DNA from 3 places in the Metabacillus litoralis genome. Region 2 is predicted to be linked to each of the others. Evidence: riboswitches for the same ligand, from Rfam matches in the RefSeq annotation. Region 2 holds a riboswitch; each other region holds the start of a gene.

The links. Region 2 has a riboswitch for cyclic di-GMP ahead of D9842_RS06575 (hypothetical protein). Riboswitches for the same ligand answer to the same signal wherever they lie in the genome.
Region 1: linked by a shared signal. The riboswitch ahead of D9842_RS22090 (methyl-accepting chemotaxis protein) and the one ahead of D9842_RS06575 (hypothetical protein) in region 2 are both predicted to bind cyclic di-GMP.
Region 3: linked by a shared signal. The riboswitch ahead of D9842_RS00240 (hypothetical protein) and the one ahead of D9842_RS06575 (hypothetical protein) in region 2 are both predicted to bind cyclic di-GMP.

The regions. Positions count from the first base shown of each region.
Region 1 is NZ_CP033043.1:4,512,866-4,518,499, reverse strand. It holds gene D9842_RS22095 (non-ribosomal peptide synthetase) at 1-400, opposite strand, end outside; gene D9842_RS22090 (methyl-accepting chemotaxis protein) at 536-2,287, opposite strand; cyclic di-GMP riboswitch class I at 2,592-2,681, opposite strand; gene D9842_RS22085 (DUF3237 domain-containing protein) at 3,097-3,561, opposite strand; gene D9842_RS22080 (MFS transporter) at 3,691-4,257, opposite strand; gene D9842_RS22075 (MFS transporter) at 4,212-4,946, opposite strand; gene D9842_RS22070 (amidase family protein) at 5,004-5,634, opposite strand, start outside.
Region 2 is NZ_CP033043.1:1,376,099-1,381,732, reverse strand. It holds gene D9842_RS06590 (UvrD-helicase domain-containing protein) at 1-496, shown strand, start outside; gene D9842_RS06585 (hypothetical protein) at 603-1,499, shown strand; gene D9842_RS06580 (DUF2187 family protein) at 1,821-1,997, shown strand; cyclic di-GMP riboswitch class I at 2,263-2,345, shown strand; gene D9842_RS06575 (hypothetical protein) at 2,431-3,180, shown strand; gene D9842_RS06570 (DUF1801 domain-containing protein) at 3,354-4,007, shown strand; gene mscL (large conductance mechanosensitive channel protein MscL) at 4,224-4,604, shown strand; gene D9842_RS06560 (AAA domain-containing protein) at 4,847-5,634, shown strand, end outside.
Region 3 is NZ_CP033043.1:51,621-57,254, reverse strand. It holds gene D9842_RS00255 (acetyl-CoA C-acetyltransferase) at 1-332, opposite strand, end outside; gene D9842_RS00250 (LysR family transcriptional regulator) at 472-1,359, shown strand; gene D9842_RS00245 (MFS transporter) at 1,459-2,838, opposite strand; gene D9842_RS00240 (hypothetical protein) at 3,194-3,541, opposite strand; cyclic di-GMP riboswitch class I at 3,613-3,695, opposite strand; gene D9842_RS00235 (DUF2798 domain-containing protein) at 3,887-4,378, opposite strand; gene D9842_RS00230 (ABC transporter ATP-binding protein) at 4,552-5,514, opposite strand; gene D9842_RS00225 (ABC transporter ATP-binding protein) at 5,514-5,634, opposite strand, start outside.

The sequences.
Region 1 (5,634 bases), 2.1 Mb from region 2:
TCGAGGAATCCTTAATAATATATTGATTACGTTCCTCAGGATTTTCTGGTGTTAATGGCACATACACTGCCCCAGACTTCATAACTCCTAGCATCGCAATAATTGCTTCAATACTTCGATCCATAAAAACCGAAATGTAATCGCCAATTCGAATTCCTTGTGAAATCAGATAATTAGCAACCATATTCGATTTCTCGTCTAAAGCCTTAAACGTAATTGTTCGATCTCGACCATCTGAAACAGCTATATGCTCTGGATACATGGTAGCTGTTTCCACAAAAACATTATGTAAGCCTATATTAGTAGGGAAAAATTGGTCTGTATGATTAATTCCTGACCATAAGTTCTCATCCTCTACTGATAGTACCTTCACAGGCTTTTGTTTGACTAATGTTGTCATCTATAAACACATCCTACTTATTTATTTGAAAATAACCTTAGTTTTTAAAATGATCCCTCTGCAAAGTTTTTAGCACCAAAAACCTATAGAGACTTTTTCCCTATAGGCCTAGTGAATAATAAAGAATTTTAAGTACTATACTTTTAAAGTTGATACAGCTTCTTCAAGAGTATCAATTACCTTTTTCATATCCTGTGCCGAATCAACAATTGTATCAAATGAAACCTTCTGGGCCTTGATACTATCTGTTAATGAAATAACTGTATCGCTATTTTGTGTTGTTAAATCTGTAAACTGTTCAAAAGTAGCTGTAATTTGTTGATTTTCTGCAGACATTTGTTCTGTTGCTGCAGATATTTCATCCATTTGAGCAGACACATTGCGCGCAGAATCAAGAATATCAGCAAAAAGAATTCCTGTCTCTTTTACAAGAGACACACCAGCGTTCGCGTATTTGACCCCATCATTAATTGAAATAACAGCTTCTTCTGTTTCTTGTTGTATATAATCTATCAATGATTTAATTTTTTCTGCAGAACCTTTTGATTGTTCAGCTAGCTTTTTCACTTCATCAGCAACAATTGCAAATCCTTTCCCATGCTCCCCTGCTCTTGCTGCTTCAATGGAAGCATTTAAGGATAAAAGACTTGTTTGCTCAGAAATACTTGTAATCAGACCAACAATCGAATGAATTTCATTAGAACGTTCATTAAGATTTCGAATAAGTTTTTCGGAGTTTTGAGACGATTGATTAATCAATCCCATTTGTTTTCCTACTTGATCAACTGAGTCACTCCCTTTCATTGCAAGACTCTCAGTTTCTTTCGATCCTTCACTAACATTAGAAATATTACGAGCCACTGTCTCTACTCCAGCAGACAATTGTTGTAATGAAGAGGAAATCTCATAAGCAGATCCACTTTGAGATTCAAATCTTCCTGACATTTCTGACACGTCAGTAGTAATACGATCCATTTTTTCACTAGTATTACTTACAGAAGTGAACAATGAGTCATAGTTACTTGACGTATTCTTCGAAGCAGATCCAATCGAATTAATTAAACTTCTTATATTATCAACCATCACATTAAAGCTTACTGCTACCCTACCTATCTCATCATTCGACTCTTTTAATCTCACATCGTAATTACCTGCTGTGACAGATTCGATCCCACTAGCAAGCTCACCGATCGGTTTATATAGTTTTCCTAATAAGAAATATTCCAGCACAGCAATAACTAAAACGACAATTAATAGAATAATTCCTACAGTCATTAAGATATTTCTTTGGCTATCGACAAAGCTTTGTGCATTAAAGTCCATTCCGTAATAAGCATAAACCTCACCATTTTCATCCACATATGGTTTGGCAACTGTAATCCAAGTTCCTAAACCATCTGAGTAAATATCAGAAACCACTATTTCCTTTTCAGCCGTAAGCTTCTTTACTAGCTTGACAATATTATCAGGCTGACCATACATATCCCCAACTGTTAAATCCGCTTCCGCTTTAAGTATGTCTAATAATTCTGTTGGTGAAGCAACTAAACTCGTTTCTGAACCATTTTCCAGCTCGGTACCAAAGATATAACCTTGTGCAACTGAAGGTTGGTAATTTGATAATTGATCAAAATGACTGATCAAACGCTGAGCAGCTTCACTACTCTCATCATCTGTTTCCATTACTTCCATTACATCTTTAGGATCAATATCCTGTGACCACGTTTCAACAGTTTGTTCAGCATCTGTTACAAGATTCTGTAACATAAACTTAGAATTAACAAAGTAACTTACCCCCGTTACTAAAATAGCAACTAAAGTAGTCGTGATGATACTAAATAAAATACTTTTTGTTTTTAATGATATATTAGAATACCATTTCTTCATTGTTGTACACTTCCCTTAACTTATTAATCAAATTCTATTGCGAAATAACAAAAAATTGCTACAAGTATTCTATCGGCTATATCATCAAATTGCTTAACTCTTTTAAAAATAATCTTTGTTAAACTTGGTTGGTGCTTTCACTGAAGGAAATCGTTTTTGCTGACAGTCAGGGAGTCTAATACCATTCACTTCAATCAACAAAGTAGAAAAATCAACATAAAGCTATAAAATAGCCTAAAAATAAAAAGCTACTTCAATAAGAAGTAGCCCAAAAGAATCACACAATCCCCGTAGTAATTGAATGAAATGCAACTGGCTGACTTATACTTATGTCTAGTATTTAGTCCCTATAGTTTTGCGTCCTATTTTTTCAAATAGTTTGCCTATATTAAATTAGATATATAGCCCTAAGTAATATATCATACTTTTCTCATAATTGGTATACGGAAATAATAATACTGAATATTCCGATAAATAAACGAAGGTGTCATAAGTATAGATTTTGGGACACCTTCCGGGTTATGGTATAGATGCTGTAGATGAATCTTCTGAAATGATTATGCATTAAAAGTAAAAAGGAGTGAGCATCAAGCTACACTCCATAAAGAGAACATTCAAGAAGATATTGAATTGTGCGTATCCACTTTAAGCTGTTTTGCTAATCAAACCGAGGTAACTAAAGAGATGTTACATTTCAAAGCAAACAGTGTTACATTAAACTATTAAAACATTACTGTCTAATTGAAGATCTACTAATTTACAACCCTTCTTGAATACATGGATGTATCATCGCCGTTAAATATCTCATTTTACGTTACACGGTAAAAATTAACAGACACGGCACTTAGCATAGATTTATTTTCTAGTGTCATAGGTGTAGCTTCATCTACCATAGGGGTAATCGTACTTACAAACAGTGATTTGCACAGCCAAGTGTATTTGTCATGTGAAACCTCAAACTTTGGGCAAGTTCTAGCATAACCAGTAGGTGGAAGTTCTTGTAAGTTTATGATCCCGTTGTTCATTACGTAGATAAGTGCGTTGTCATCTGTCTTTAGTGTATATTTAGCTTCTACTTCCATTATTCCATCTGCCCTAATTAACTGCCAGTCAGCTCCACCTGGAACAACTATTCCTTTTAGGTTTTTTCCTTCGAAAGTTCCTCCTGTTATCGGTGCTATATTCCGAATACCGGTTGAGACTGGGCCAATCTCTAATTCTTTGCTAATCGTCACATACGCATGAAATACAAATTCTAATCCAATCGATGACAAGATGAATCAACTCCTCCTAGTTAACTATTATGAAATAGACCCTCGCTTTTAATAGAGTACAAGCCGTAGCCCTCTTAGTTCATAAGGACCTTACCCGACAGGCAGTCCTGACCCTTTGCCAAGTGCTTGTTATTTTGTTTCGGCTATTTTTTCAACGGTAACGGTAGATATGCTGGATTTCTTGACTCTTTGATTAGTCTCAATAAGTCCAAAACTTATGATAGCTACGAGGAAAGTCGCTATCGCGGATACAATCATGACGAAAGAGAAACCATGGACGTCAGCTAAAGCACCTGAACCCCCTACAATAAAGGAACCAAAGATTTCGCCCACTCCAATAATAATAGCGACTGAAGTTGCAGTTAGATGTGGTGGTACCGTTTCTTGAGGAATGACATTAAAAAAAATAGGCGTTAGAGTTCCCAACATTCCACCGAATAACATTAAGAGGATAATCCCGAAAGTACTGACCGGGAAAAAGTATAAACCAAGTGGAGCTAATACTCCTAAAAGGGCGAAAATAATCAATGTCTTTTTTCTACCAAAATAATCTGAAAACATTGGTATACCAATCGTTGTAAGGATTCCCAAAAGCCCCATTGCAGACATTATCATTCCCATTCTTTCAATAGACATCTGCCCTACCGAAGTCAAAAATAGTGGTACATATGAATAGAAAATCCAAATACCTCCCATACCAAAAATTGCAATAAGCATGCAGAGAACATATTTCTATATTTGAAAATGTCGGTAAAACTTGTTTTTTGCTTTTGCTCAGTTTGGTGGATTTTGTCAGGACTTATTTCATTAGTAAACAGATATACTAGTAATCCTAAAATTAAACTAGGAATACTTATGATGACAAACGCCCAATGCCAATTAAGCATAGAAATAGTCTGAGTCACAAGAATTGGACCAAGAGCAACAGCGATAACAGCGACTCCCGCATTGACGATGCCTGCATTTCGTCCAAAGCGTCCCGGGGAAGATGCAGAAGCGATCATTAACATAGCCAACGGATAAATTGGTCCTTCACATACACCGACCAAGAATCGTATGATTAACAGAGAATGATACGAGTTTGCAAGCCCTGATAATGCAGAAAATACAGCGGTTGCCAGGATAGCTGCAATTAATAATGGCTTTCTTTTTCCAGTTTTGTCAGAAATCATACCAATTATAGGCCCTGAAATAGCAAATCCGATTGTTTGCCACATATTGATTTGTCCAACTTGCCCAGTTGTTAATTCCAAATCTCCCACCATAGCAGGGATTATATAGGACAATGCTGATCTATCTAAAAATAAGAAACCCCATGCAAAAAAGATAAGAATGACTAGTCGATACTCATAGAGACGTGATGAATTTGACAGTTGATTTTTCATCCTCTACCTTCCTTTCTTTTCTAGCTAACTTATTTTAAAAATACACATTTGCTTTTGTTAAAATTTAGGGTCAATCGGAGTTGCCATGTTTGACCGTGCTTCTATTATCTCCGCAGCATCAAATAAAGTATCTTCACGAAAACGTCTCCCTAAAAGTTGGACACCATTCGGTAATCCACTTGTTACAGAGGTAGGTACTGAAATAGCTGGGAATCCTAATACAGGAACAGACACCATTGGCCACTGGGCATTTAATAAGCGTTTACTCGCAGAAACACTTTCTATATCTTCATCTTGGAGAAATGCTTGCTCCGTTGAACTAGGGAAAAGAATGAGTGGATATTCTTCTAAGAACTGCTGCAACTGGGCAATAAGTGTACCTCGACGAGCATATCCTTGTTTGTATTTTTCAAGACTAGGTTTACCCCATAATTCTTCAGAAACTTTATAGACATACTCTAAATTCACATTAGCTGCTTTGTCCCCAAATTCTCCAATCATTGGTAAAATTCCACGTAAATCCTCTAAGAGAATTAAAAACCATAGTTTATATGCTTCATAGAATAATGGAAGTTCTACTTCTTCCACAATATAACCGGCATCTTTTAAATACGATGCTGCTGCATCTAGTTCTTGGTTTACGAGTGGATCTGGTTTAGCAACTCCTACATCACGTAATAACCCTACT
Region 2 (5,634 bases):
TATCCTCCCCACATATGATGCAGTTTTAATAGATGAGGGGCAAGATTTTGAAGCGGACTGGCTACGTTTAGTTAGTTTGCTTATTAATGAACAAACACAATCTCTACTTTTAGTGGAAGATCGAGCACAAACCATTTACAACCGTAAACGATCATACCTTCAAGACACGGGGTTAAGCTTTCAAGGGAGATCAAAGGTGTTGTCGATCAACTATCGTAACACACATCAAATTGTGACTTTTGCTTGGAACTTTTATAAAAAACATTCCTTATTAAAAAATAAGGTTGTAAAGCGTGAAATAGAGGGAGAGATAATCGCACCTCAGAGCACCAAACGAAGGGGACCGGAGCCTGGCATTATTAAAGCAAAAAACTTCTTTGAAGAAATGCGACTGGTTGCTCGCCAAGCTAAGAAATTGAATGAAGATACTCAGTATTTGGATGAAGTAGTTGAAGAAAGAAAACAACAAAATGATCGAATCGAAAAAGCTAATTGAATTTTGACATATACCAATGGAGTACTTACATATATGGGAGAGAGTAAGGCTGATTTTGAAATGAAATAGATGATCTTATACTTAAAGTCGAAAGTGGGGGAGTTTTATGCGTGAATCCATTCATCCATATGAAAAAGCACAGAAGTTCTTTTTGAAAATAATTTTTCTGTTTAATCAGGTTCATTTACAATGCAAAGTCCCATTATCAAGTAAGGAATCAATTAAACTATTTACCCATAAGGAACTATTCGAATCTAGTGAACAAATTGGAACAATACAATATGGGGGAATTAAATATCCTCATGATGAAAAAAAACCAGTACCAATTAAATATGTTGAACTTAGATTAGAAGGAAAATTCTTAAAATCATTAAATATTTATGATGATATGAATCAGCTCTTGGTAGATTCTGATGCTAATGGTTGGTTGAAAGGTAAGTTCTTTATTAAAACTGAAGAATTAAAGCGTATAAGAATGATAACCAGATTGATTTCAAATGGGATGGAAAAGAAGTTTGGTTTAGATTATTTATCCTTTGGTATTGATAAAAGTGTTCTTGAATTACCTAGAATTAAGAACACCACTATGAAAAAGTACGATCAAGAAATAGCTATACAACGTGTATCTGATCTATTACAATCTGAAGGCTATAAAGTGTCTAGAACGTCTAATCATGATTTCCCTTATCACATATCAGTCCCAATAGGTGAAAAGGAAGTAGTAAGGATTAGAGTAAAGCATTTACAATTCGAAAATGCCTACAAAGATTCAACCTTACCATATCAAGTTTACAAAATCGATGCATTTGAAACCTTCGAAGTACAAAAACAAAAGATGAAAGATGTGGATGTTGTTGTTGGATATAACTTCAAAGATTTATCATTTGCTTGTTTGAACAAAGAACAGTTTGAAGATAAGAAAAGTCGAGTAGTCCATGAAAGAGAGGGTCAAAATGCAAATTACTTTAATTCGTGGAGAGAAATTAAGGAATTTAATAAATAGGATAATATGGAGTAGGTACTAGGGAGAAAGGCTTCAAGTTTAAAATTGGTGAAACATATAGTGCTTCTCGTTTAGCTAATATTAAATAAGTAGTAAAGGAATGCTAGAACTAATTTATAACAGGGTTCCAATTGATCTCGATGACTCACACCTAATAATAAATTAATTCAGATATACACAATAAGTCTTAAACTAACTCAGAGGAATATCAAGTTATAATTTATAATATCAAGAAAAGTGGGTATTCATACAAAATGATAGAAAATTAAGTCCGTATTTCATTGCCCTTTTTGGACATGATAAAAAAGCGAGGTGATATAAATGGCGACTGCAAAAATTGGTGATGTAATATCCTTTAAACGCGAGGGTGAAACCTATGAAGGTGTCGTATTAGGGATTAGGGAAAATTCTGTAATGGTCGATTACGGTATGTCAAAAGAAAAAAATGAACCACTGAAAACGATTGTGAATCATAAAAATTACAAAATAAAAAAGTAAACTGGATGAGCTTATTCTTCTTAATAAGGCTACACGTACTTACCTCCAATAAATCATGGGGGTGTTTTTTTATTTTGCTTAAATCTTTTACTCGAAAAAATCAAGAAAGAAATCCAATAAACCTCAATGACTTGAATTCCATTCTAATTACATCGAAATACTTAAAAATAGAGCTCAAAGACAAATCTATTATAATTATTTATTAGCAAATTTTTATTTAAAAACAATCTATTATCTAGTAAAATTATCCTATAACATACACACCATTAGATAACGGCAAACCTATTTAAAAGTAGGGACGCAAAACTACGGGCCTAAAGCAAATGCTATGGTGGCCGAGTCGCCTAAAAAGATGGAGAATGATACGTCGGTATGATCCACCTATTTGGGTGGGTCTTTTTTGATTCTTATAATATAGAGGAGGAACACATATATGGGATTTTTAAGAGATGTTGGTAAATTCGCAGGTAAAGCAACAGGAACTGTGATTGGTGGGGCAGTTAATGTTGTTGGAGATGTAACAGGTAGTAAGTTTATTAAAGAAGTAGGAGATGGGGTTAAAAAAGCATCCGAATTTGCGGGTGATACGGTCGGACAAGTGGCAGATGGTGCATGGAATACGGCATCAGGTTTGATTCAAGAAGATAAACATAAAAAGGATCAAGGATTAAACGATATGGCGGATTCGATAGGTAGAACAGCAAAGGGTGTCTATCACACTGCTAAAAATACCTATCATAGTGGAAAATCTACATATGAAGGATTTAGAGACGGCGATGATCTAAAAGTAAAGCAAGGATTACGAGATATCGGAAAAACAGTGGCGATCGGGACACTTGCTGTTGGGGTGATCGATTTAGTTGATGGAGCAGATGGTGCTGAACAAGTTAACGATCATCAAAATGTAGCAAATGCAGGGACAGAAGGAGCATCTAATGTGCATCAAGTCCAACCTCATGTGGCTCACACAGAAGCAGCAACTTCAATAGAAACATCAGAACAACCCGGAACACACCATGTACAACCTCATTACGTAGAAGGTCATTGGCGTGATGGTGTATGGATTGATGGTTATTGGAGAGATGGAGATGGAGATACTTCTGTCAATCTGAGTGAAGAAGAGGGTGGAGGTTATGTACGTACTGATGCGGATGGAAATCCTACTAATAATTTAAATTCATAATACAATTGCGAGGCTAATTCTTTAGTCTCGTTTTTTATGTTACTACAAGAAAAGGAACGATCCCAACCGTATTTTATCTATTTTCTTGATATAATAGAAGTGTTGTTATAAATTCAAAAGTGAGAAATTCTAGCTGTTTTACTGACCGAAAAATTAAAATGAGGTATACCTAAATGAACAATACAAATTTAAATCCAAAAGTTGATGAATTTTTAAGTGCCGCGAAAAAGTGGAAGGAAGAGTTTGAGAAGCTACGAGAGATCGTTCAGGACTCTGAGTTAACAGAAGAATTTAAGTGGAAGCATCCTTGTTACACGTTAAATGGCAAAAATATTGTGTTAATCCATGGATTTAAAGACTACTGTGCACTTCTGTTTCATAAAGGTGCTTTGCTGAAGGATCCGCAGAAAATACTCATTCAACAAACGGAGAATGTCCAGTCAGCTCGCCAAATTCGGTTCACAAATTTACAAGAAATTATTGAAATGGAATCTATTTTGAAAGCTTATATCCTGGAAGTTATTGAGGTTGAAAAAGCGGGTTTAGAAGTGAAGGCTAAGGAGCATTCAGAGTTTACTATACCTGAAGAGCTTCATCATAAATTTGAAGAGCTGCCTGCCTTGAAAACGGCTTTTGAAGCATTAACACCGGGACGACAAAGAGCGTATATTCTTCATTTCTCTCAGCCAAAACAATCGAAAACTAGAGAATCAAGGATTATGAAATGTATTGAGCGAATTCTGATTGGTAAGGGATTAACTGATTGCACATGTGGTCTTTCGAAAAGAATGCCTAACTGTGATGGATCACATAAGAATTTAAAGTAAGAAAGTAGGAATTGTAGTGATTTTCTACTTTCTTGACTCTTAAGTTAACATAATAATATTATGTTACGTTTTATGATGTAACTAAGTATGTTATCTTGCTTAACTTAAAGGCCCATTTAGCTTCCATATAAGTGTACATTTTTTATCAAATTTGGTTTTCACATCACCTTCATAGTATAATCACCTCTATCTAAAAAGAAAGGGTGGAACAAAGGTATGTGGAATGAATTCAAGAAATTTGCCATGAAAGGTAATGTCCTGGACCTGGCTGTTGGGGTTGTAATTGGGGCAGCGTTTGGGAAAATTGTTTCTTCCCTTGTTGATGACATGATTATGCCACTAGTAGGTCTTTTAATGGGTGGAGTTGATTTTACAAATCTGACCGTAAAAATAGGGGAAGCAGAGCTTAAATATGGTCAATTTTTACAAAATGTGGTCGACTTTCTGATTGTTGCCTTTTCGATCTTCCTCTTTGTCAGAGTCATGAACAAATATGTCAAAAGGAAAGAAACAGAGAAAGACAACAAGCCAGCACCTACTGATAAAAATACGGAACTCTTAACAGAAATCCGGGATTTATTAAAAAACAATCAATAGTCGTAGAACAGTAATTAGTCGAACTTAGGGTTTTCATTCTCTGTAAATAAACCGCGAGTACACTTCTTGCGGTTTTTGACCTAAACTCACAAGCAACTTCTTCACTCATTTGCATACTTTTCCCAAAGTCGAATTTTGCCTTTCCTTGTAAATATTTAGGGGGTATAATTTAATATATGACTTAATAGAAATCATCAGACGAGAACTGATGATTTTTTATTTTTTAGTATAGGTGGTAAAAAATGAAGGATAAATTAACGCAATTAAAAGATCGATTAAATGATTTAAGTAAACGCAACAGGTCGATTCGGACCTTGAAATTATATGATAAATGGGCTTTTGATATTAGTTCGATTGATAAGTTAAAGCAAAAAGTTGATGCCAAAACGGTCGTTGAAAGAGTAGTAGAAGGAAAAGGAAATGTTGTGTTGGTAAAGCAAGATGTTTCTAACGATGACTCTTTAGTTCTATCCGGGAAATTGACTTCATTGTACCGAAATGTAAAGGGAATCGAGGAAGAAACAGGGTTGTATGATTTGTATGTTGGTTACCCGTACATTTCTGGCTGTATGCTAGACGGAACATACGTACGCGCTCCTTTGTTTTTATATCCAGTAAAGCTTGAGAGAGAAAAAGTAAACGGTACGCAGTGGAAGCTCGATGTAAATGAGGGCGAGCCTCAGTTGAACCGCACACTTATTTTAGCTTTCAAAAAATTTAGTGGGTTAGATATTGATGAGAAAATATTTGATGAAGCGGAAGAGCAAGCAAAATCGATCAACTTTTTAACGTTAATTTCTTGGCTAAAAGAGTACTCCTTTAATATTCTTTGGAACAATCGACAGGAGCTTGAGAAGTTTAAAGATTATAAACAAAGTGAAATTCCTGAATTTCAAAAGGGACAATTTCAGTTAGATCATATGGCGATATTAGGGAATTACCCTCAGGGAAATTCAGCTTTATTAAAAGATTACGAAGAATTAATATTGGCAACTGAAGATGAACAGGCTGATTTAGGTATTTTAAGTGA
Region 3 (5,634 bases), 1.3 Mb from region 2:
ATTTCGGCGTCACCTGTTAAAATTGCTTGTGAAGCTAAGTGAACAGCCTTTAATCCAGAGCCACACACTTTATTAATCGTGAAACTGGAAACATGTTGTGGCAAACCTGCTCCTATCGCTGCTTGCCTTGCTGGATTCTGACCAAGTCCTGATTGAAGCACATTCCCCATAATCACTTCATCTATCATATCTCCATTAACTCCTGCTCTCTCCATCACCGCATTAATAGCAATTGAACCTAATTGAACAGCACTTATATTTTTCAAGCTTCCGCCAAACTGTCCTATCGGAGTTCGTAAAGCGCTTACAATTACAACCTCATTTTGACTCATCTCCAAGTTCCCCCCTTAATAAGAGTTTATTCTGAAGCTTTGTTCTATATTTACTTATTAATTTACAGCAATCTAACTTATGAGTAAAATGAATAATAGTTATAAAATTTATTACAAATCAGAATAAAAGGTGATGAGCTTGGAATTAAAAGATCTTCGTTATTTTACTGAAGTTGCTAACTATGGAAGCTTTACAAAAGCAGCGGTAAACACTTATATTTCACAGCCTACCTTAAGCAAATCCATTAAAAAACTGGAGTCAGAACTAAAGGTAGAATTATTCGAACGATCAACGCGTAAGCTGATGCTGACTGATGCTGGAGAAATTGTTTATAAACAAGCTCTTAAAATTTTAGGAAGCACAGACGAACTTTCTAGATTATTAGATGATTTAATGAATCTCCCAACCGGAGAAATTAAAATCGGAATTCCACCTTTAATCGGAACTCTTTTCTTTCCTACTATTGCAAAGAAATTCAGACAGCTTTATCCTGAGGTTTCCTTAGAATTAATCGAACTTGGTGCTAAGAGGATTGAACACTTAGTAGAAGAGGGGCAAGTTGATGTCGGGATGATCGTCTTACCAACTGATGCTCGCAAGTTCAATATCACACCGTTTATTAATGAAGAATTTATGCTTTATACCAACAAATCTCACACATTGGCAAACGAAAAGAAAGTTAACCTCCAACAATTAGCTGAAGAAAACTTTATTTTATTTAATAGAGAGTTTGCCTTACATGAGCTCATCATTAACCATTGCAAGGAAGCAGGTTTTCATCCAAATATCGCTTATGAAAGCTCTCAATGGGATTTGATCACTGAACTAGTCGGAGCTGAATTAGGAATAACACTCCTTCCAAAATCAATTTATGAAAAAATGGATAGCCAGTCTATTAAGATGATCCCCTTAGCCTCACCACCAATGTGGGAGCTTGGAATTATTACAAAAAAAGATCGATATCAATCGTATGCGGTTAGAGCGTTATTGGAGTTAGAAGTGCCTGTCACTTCCCGATATTTGTAGAATGATGTCAATAAAACCAACCTTATTACTGTGCAGGTCTTTTCAAAAATGAAAATAACCTACTCCGGAGAATAGTCTCTCCACAGTAGGTTATTGTATTTAGACTTGGCGTCTCTGTTTTATTTCCTCAATGGCATCTTCACGAACTTTACCAGAGAATTTGATGAAAAGAATTGGAATGGCTGCAATGATACCGATTACAGCTGGAGCTAGCGTAAATCCAGCAAATATTCCATTAACTGTTTCTGCAGTTTGACTTTGTGAAGCAGCTTGATATCCAATAAAGGTTAAGATAAAACCAACTACTAACCCTGTTATTGCTCCTTGACACTTACTTGTAAAAGATTGTACTGCGAAGGAAATAGCTTCAAAACGGTTTCCAGTTTTCCATTCCCCAAAGTCAATGGAATCTGCAATTAACAATGAAACGATTGTTGAGTTAATTAAAGCAAATAATAAGGTGATACCATTTAAAATAAAAACAAGTGGTAAGTTGTCATAGCCAATTAAGAATAAACTTAAAAGAACTACAGCATTTGCAATTGAACATGTTAGAAAGATATATTTCTTTTCAAATCGCTTTGTTAAAGCTGGCACGATAATTGGAATTAAAAAGACAATTGCCAACGCAGGTACATTTAACATCGTCATATATGAAATACTACCTAAGTTATTAACAGCAAAGTAGACTGAAAGTGATTGAGAAATTGGCATTGATAGTCCTAAGAAAGCAGTTAATAGCGTTAGCTGTAAAGGTCTATTCATTTTCAAATAAGCCAATGTTTGTTTTAAACTAATCGTCTCATTACTAGATTTAACTCTTTCCTTACATGTAAAGGCCATAACTAACATAAAGATTAGTGCTAAAACAGATGCATAAATAGCTAAATTTGAGTAACCTCTACCCGGATTTATTCCATCAACATAAGCTACAATTGGCCCTCCTACTAGCATTAGAAGAATTAATCCTACAAGTGTTGAAACACGGGCTATCGATACTAATCTTGTTCGTTTTGTTTCATCCTGTGTCATGACAGTTGAGAAACTCCAATATGGAACATCGAAAAATGTAAATGCTAGTCCCCATAAAATATAGAATACTAATAAGTAAGTGAATTTCCCTGAATCAGAAAGATCTGGACCATTGAAGAGAAGAATTGTTAATACAACCCAGATGATACTACTTACTATTAAATAAGGTCTAAATTTACCATATCGTGTTCTTGTTCGATCTACAACGATACCAGCAATTGGATCTGAAATGGCATCAACAATTTTGGCAATAAAGAAGATTGAACCTACTGCTAATGCTGATACTCCAAAAACATCTGTTGCATAAATCATTAGATAAACATTAATAAGACCAGATAGTAAAGAGTTGCCTAATCCACCTCCAATATAAGAAGCTGTTTCTCTCTTTTTCAATTCTGTTTTTTGAGTACTTTCATAGTACAAATCATAATTTCTTGCTGTCTCCATTTTATTACACTCCTTTACTTGTTGATTTCACAATTGTAGCGGTTTCATCTTTAACCTATATTACTTCACTTTTAAAACTATAAACTCAAATACTTAGTTAATTAAACATATAGTAACTAATGACTAGATTGTAGTTCGAATTTCTTAAGTTACTTACATATTAGCAATCGCTTTCAAATAAAGTAATGTTAAAATGAAAGCGACTTCTTACTCGAATCAAAGATTCACTTTAGTTAATAAGATGAATTTCTTTAAAGCACAAGAAAACTACATTAATGCACCAAATATCTTCTCCTTATGCATTACATTTTGTTTCCAAAAAAAAGAGAAACAGTATCTGTTTCTCTCATAATTATTAGACTTCTCTAACTTCTGCGTTGGTTAAACCTGTGTTTCTAGCTAGCCTGCTTAATTGTAGCTTTAATATTGCATTTCCATTAATATTAAAAACAACTTTTTTGAATCCTGATTCCTTGTACATTCTGTAAGAACTCTCCAAGCTTGGAATCATTTCAGGTTTTAAAAGATCCATAGAAGTACAATCTATTTCTAGCACATACTCGCTAGCATTGATACGATTCACTTCATTGTTATAATCTCTGACGAAGTTTTGCACATCAGTAGGTGTAAATGTTCCTCCGACAAACATATCAAAAATCTTCGTGCTTGAATTTACTTTCATTTGATAACTTCCACTTGCCATAATATTGCCTCTCCTCTTTGTCATGTGTGGTCTAGATGAATAACCAAAAGAAACAATACATTTTTGTTTGATTCTGTAACTTGGCAATCATAGCTATAGCCTTAGACCCATAGTTTTGCGTCCTTATTTTTCAATAAGTTTGCCTAATTGACATCAATAAGTCTAAAAGACTAGTTAAATGTACCTATATATTATTATACGAAAAAGAAAATAATTCAATATATTTTTTTCTTTTAAATTTTCCCCAATCTATGTACAAGTTGCCATGAAACCACTTTAACTTACGAGTTTCCCTTTACAAATTAAAAAAGCAAGCAGAATTAGCCTGCTTACCTTTGTAGTCCTTTACACTGACTCCACCATGCTTCTTGTTTCACCTTTAACAAACTTCATAAACAAAAATCGAACAAGTGGCCCCATAACAATAAGCTGAAGCGGAAATGCTAAAGCAAAGTTCTTAGCTACTGTAGACAGGTAGCTTTGTAAAAAAGAATCTGTTGATAGCCCGTTCGTTAAATAAGCAGCAATTACTCCATAAAGTGACATGAAAATGACCATACCCAGCACCATAAAGAATGAAATAGACAGGATCATAAAAATTTTCTTAGACTTATCAAATGGCAAAGATAAGGCAATCTTCTTCGCAAAAGGACCAACTAAAAATAAATCAAGTAACAATGCTACAATAAATGCACTTAAAAGTTGAACAAGTCCTTCTATAAATGAAATTTCTCCAAGCATTCCAGTAAGAATCATATTATAAATCCCCATCACAATGACCATACCGGTACACATCATCAAACCAAAATAAATCCCCTCTTTTTTCGTTGTTGGCAAATTACTCATCCTTCCTGTTGTTTGTGCTTTTGTAAGTATATCGATTATAAAAATTCCTCGTAAGTGAACATTTTGTGAACAATAGAGATTATTTAAGAACATAGAGGAAACAAAAAAGGCTTCAATCCATAGTTGGAATTGAAGCCTTTTTGCTTATTATTTGAAGAATTTAATTAATAAAGATGACACGCAACATACCGTCCCGTTGCCACTTCCTTCAGTTGTGGTCGCTCCTCCTTGCAAACTTGCATACACTGTGCACATCTTGTATGAAAAGCACATCCACTAGGCGGATTATCAGGACTAGGAACATCACCCTTTAAAATAATTCTCTCTCTTGCTCCACCTACTTTAGGGACAGGAACTGCTGATAACAATGCCTGTGTATAAGGATGCAGAGGTGCTTTATATAAGTTTTCTTTATCGGATAACTCTACCATTCTGCCAAGATACATAACTCCAACTCTTGTACTAAAATGCTTAACAACACTTAAATCATGAGCAATAAATAAATAGGTTAACTTAAATTCCTCTTGTAGATCACGCATTAAGTTTAACACTTGTGCCTGGACAGAAACATCTAATGCGGAAACAGGTTCATCTGCGATAATAAGATCGGGCTCTAGCATTAAAGCTCTCGCAATTCCTATTCGCTGACGCTGACCACCACTAAATTCATGTGGATATCGATGGGCAAATAATCTATTTAAGCCAACCTTCTCGAGCATTTCATCTGCCTTTTCTTCACGCTCTTTATTACTATATAATGAATGAATTTGGTATGGTTCCATCAAAATACTTTTGATTGTTTTTCGTGAATTTAAAGAAGAATAAGGATCTTGAAAAATCATTTGCATGTCTTTTCTATATGGTCTTAGTTCTTTAAAAGACATGTTAGATATGTTTTTACCTTTATAAAGGACCTCTCCCTCGGTAGGCTTAAACAATTGAAGAACAGTTCTACCTAGTGTAGACTTACCACAACCACTTTCCCCTACAAGACCTAATGTTTCACCCTCAAATAATGAGAATGTCACATCATCTACAGCCTTTACACTGCCAGCTTCTCTACTTAAAATTCCTTTTTTAATAGGAAAGTATTTTTTAAGATTTTTAACTGTTAATAATTCCTCCATCACCCTACGCCACCGTCCTCACTATAAAGCCAACAACATGTAAATTGATTGTCAGATATTTTTAGTCTTGGTGGAATCAACTGATAACAAGACTCTGTTGCATGTGCACATCTTGGTGCA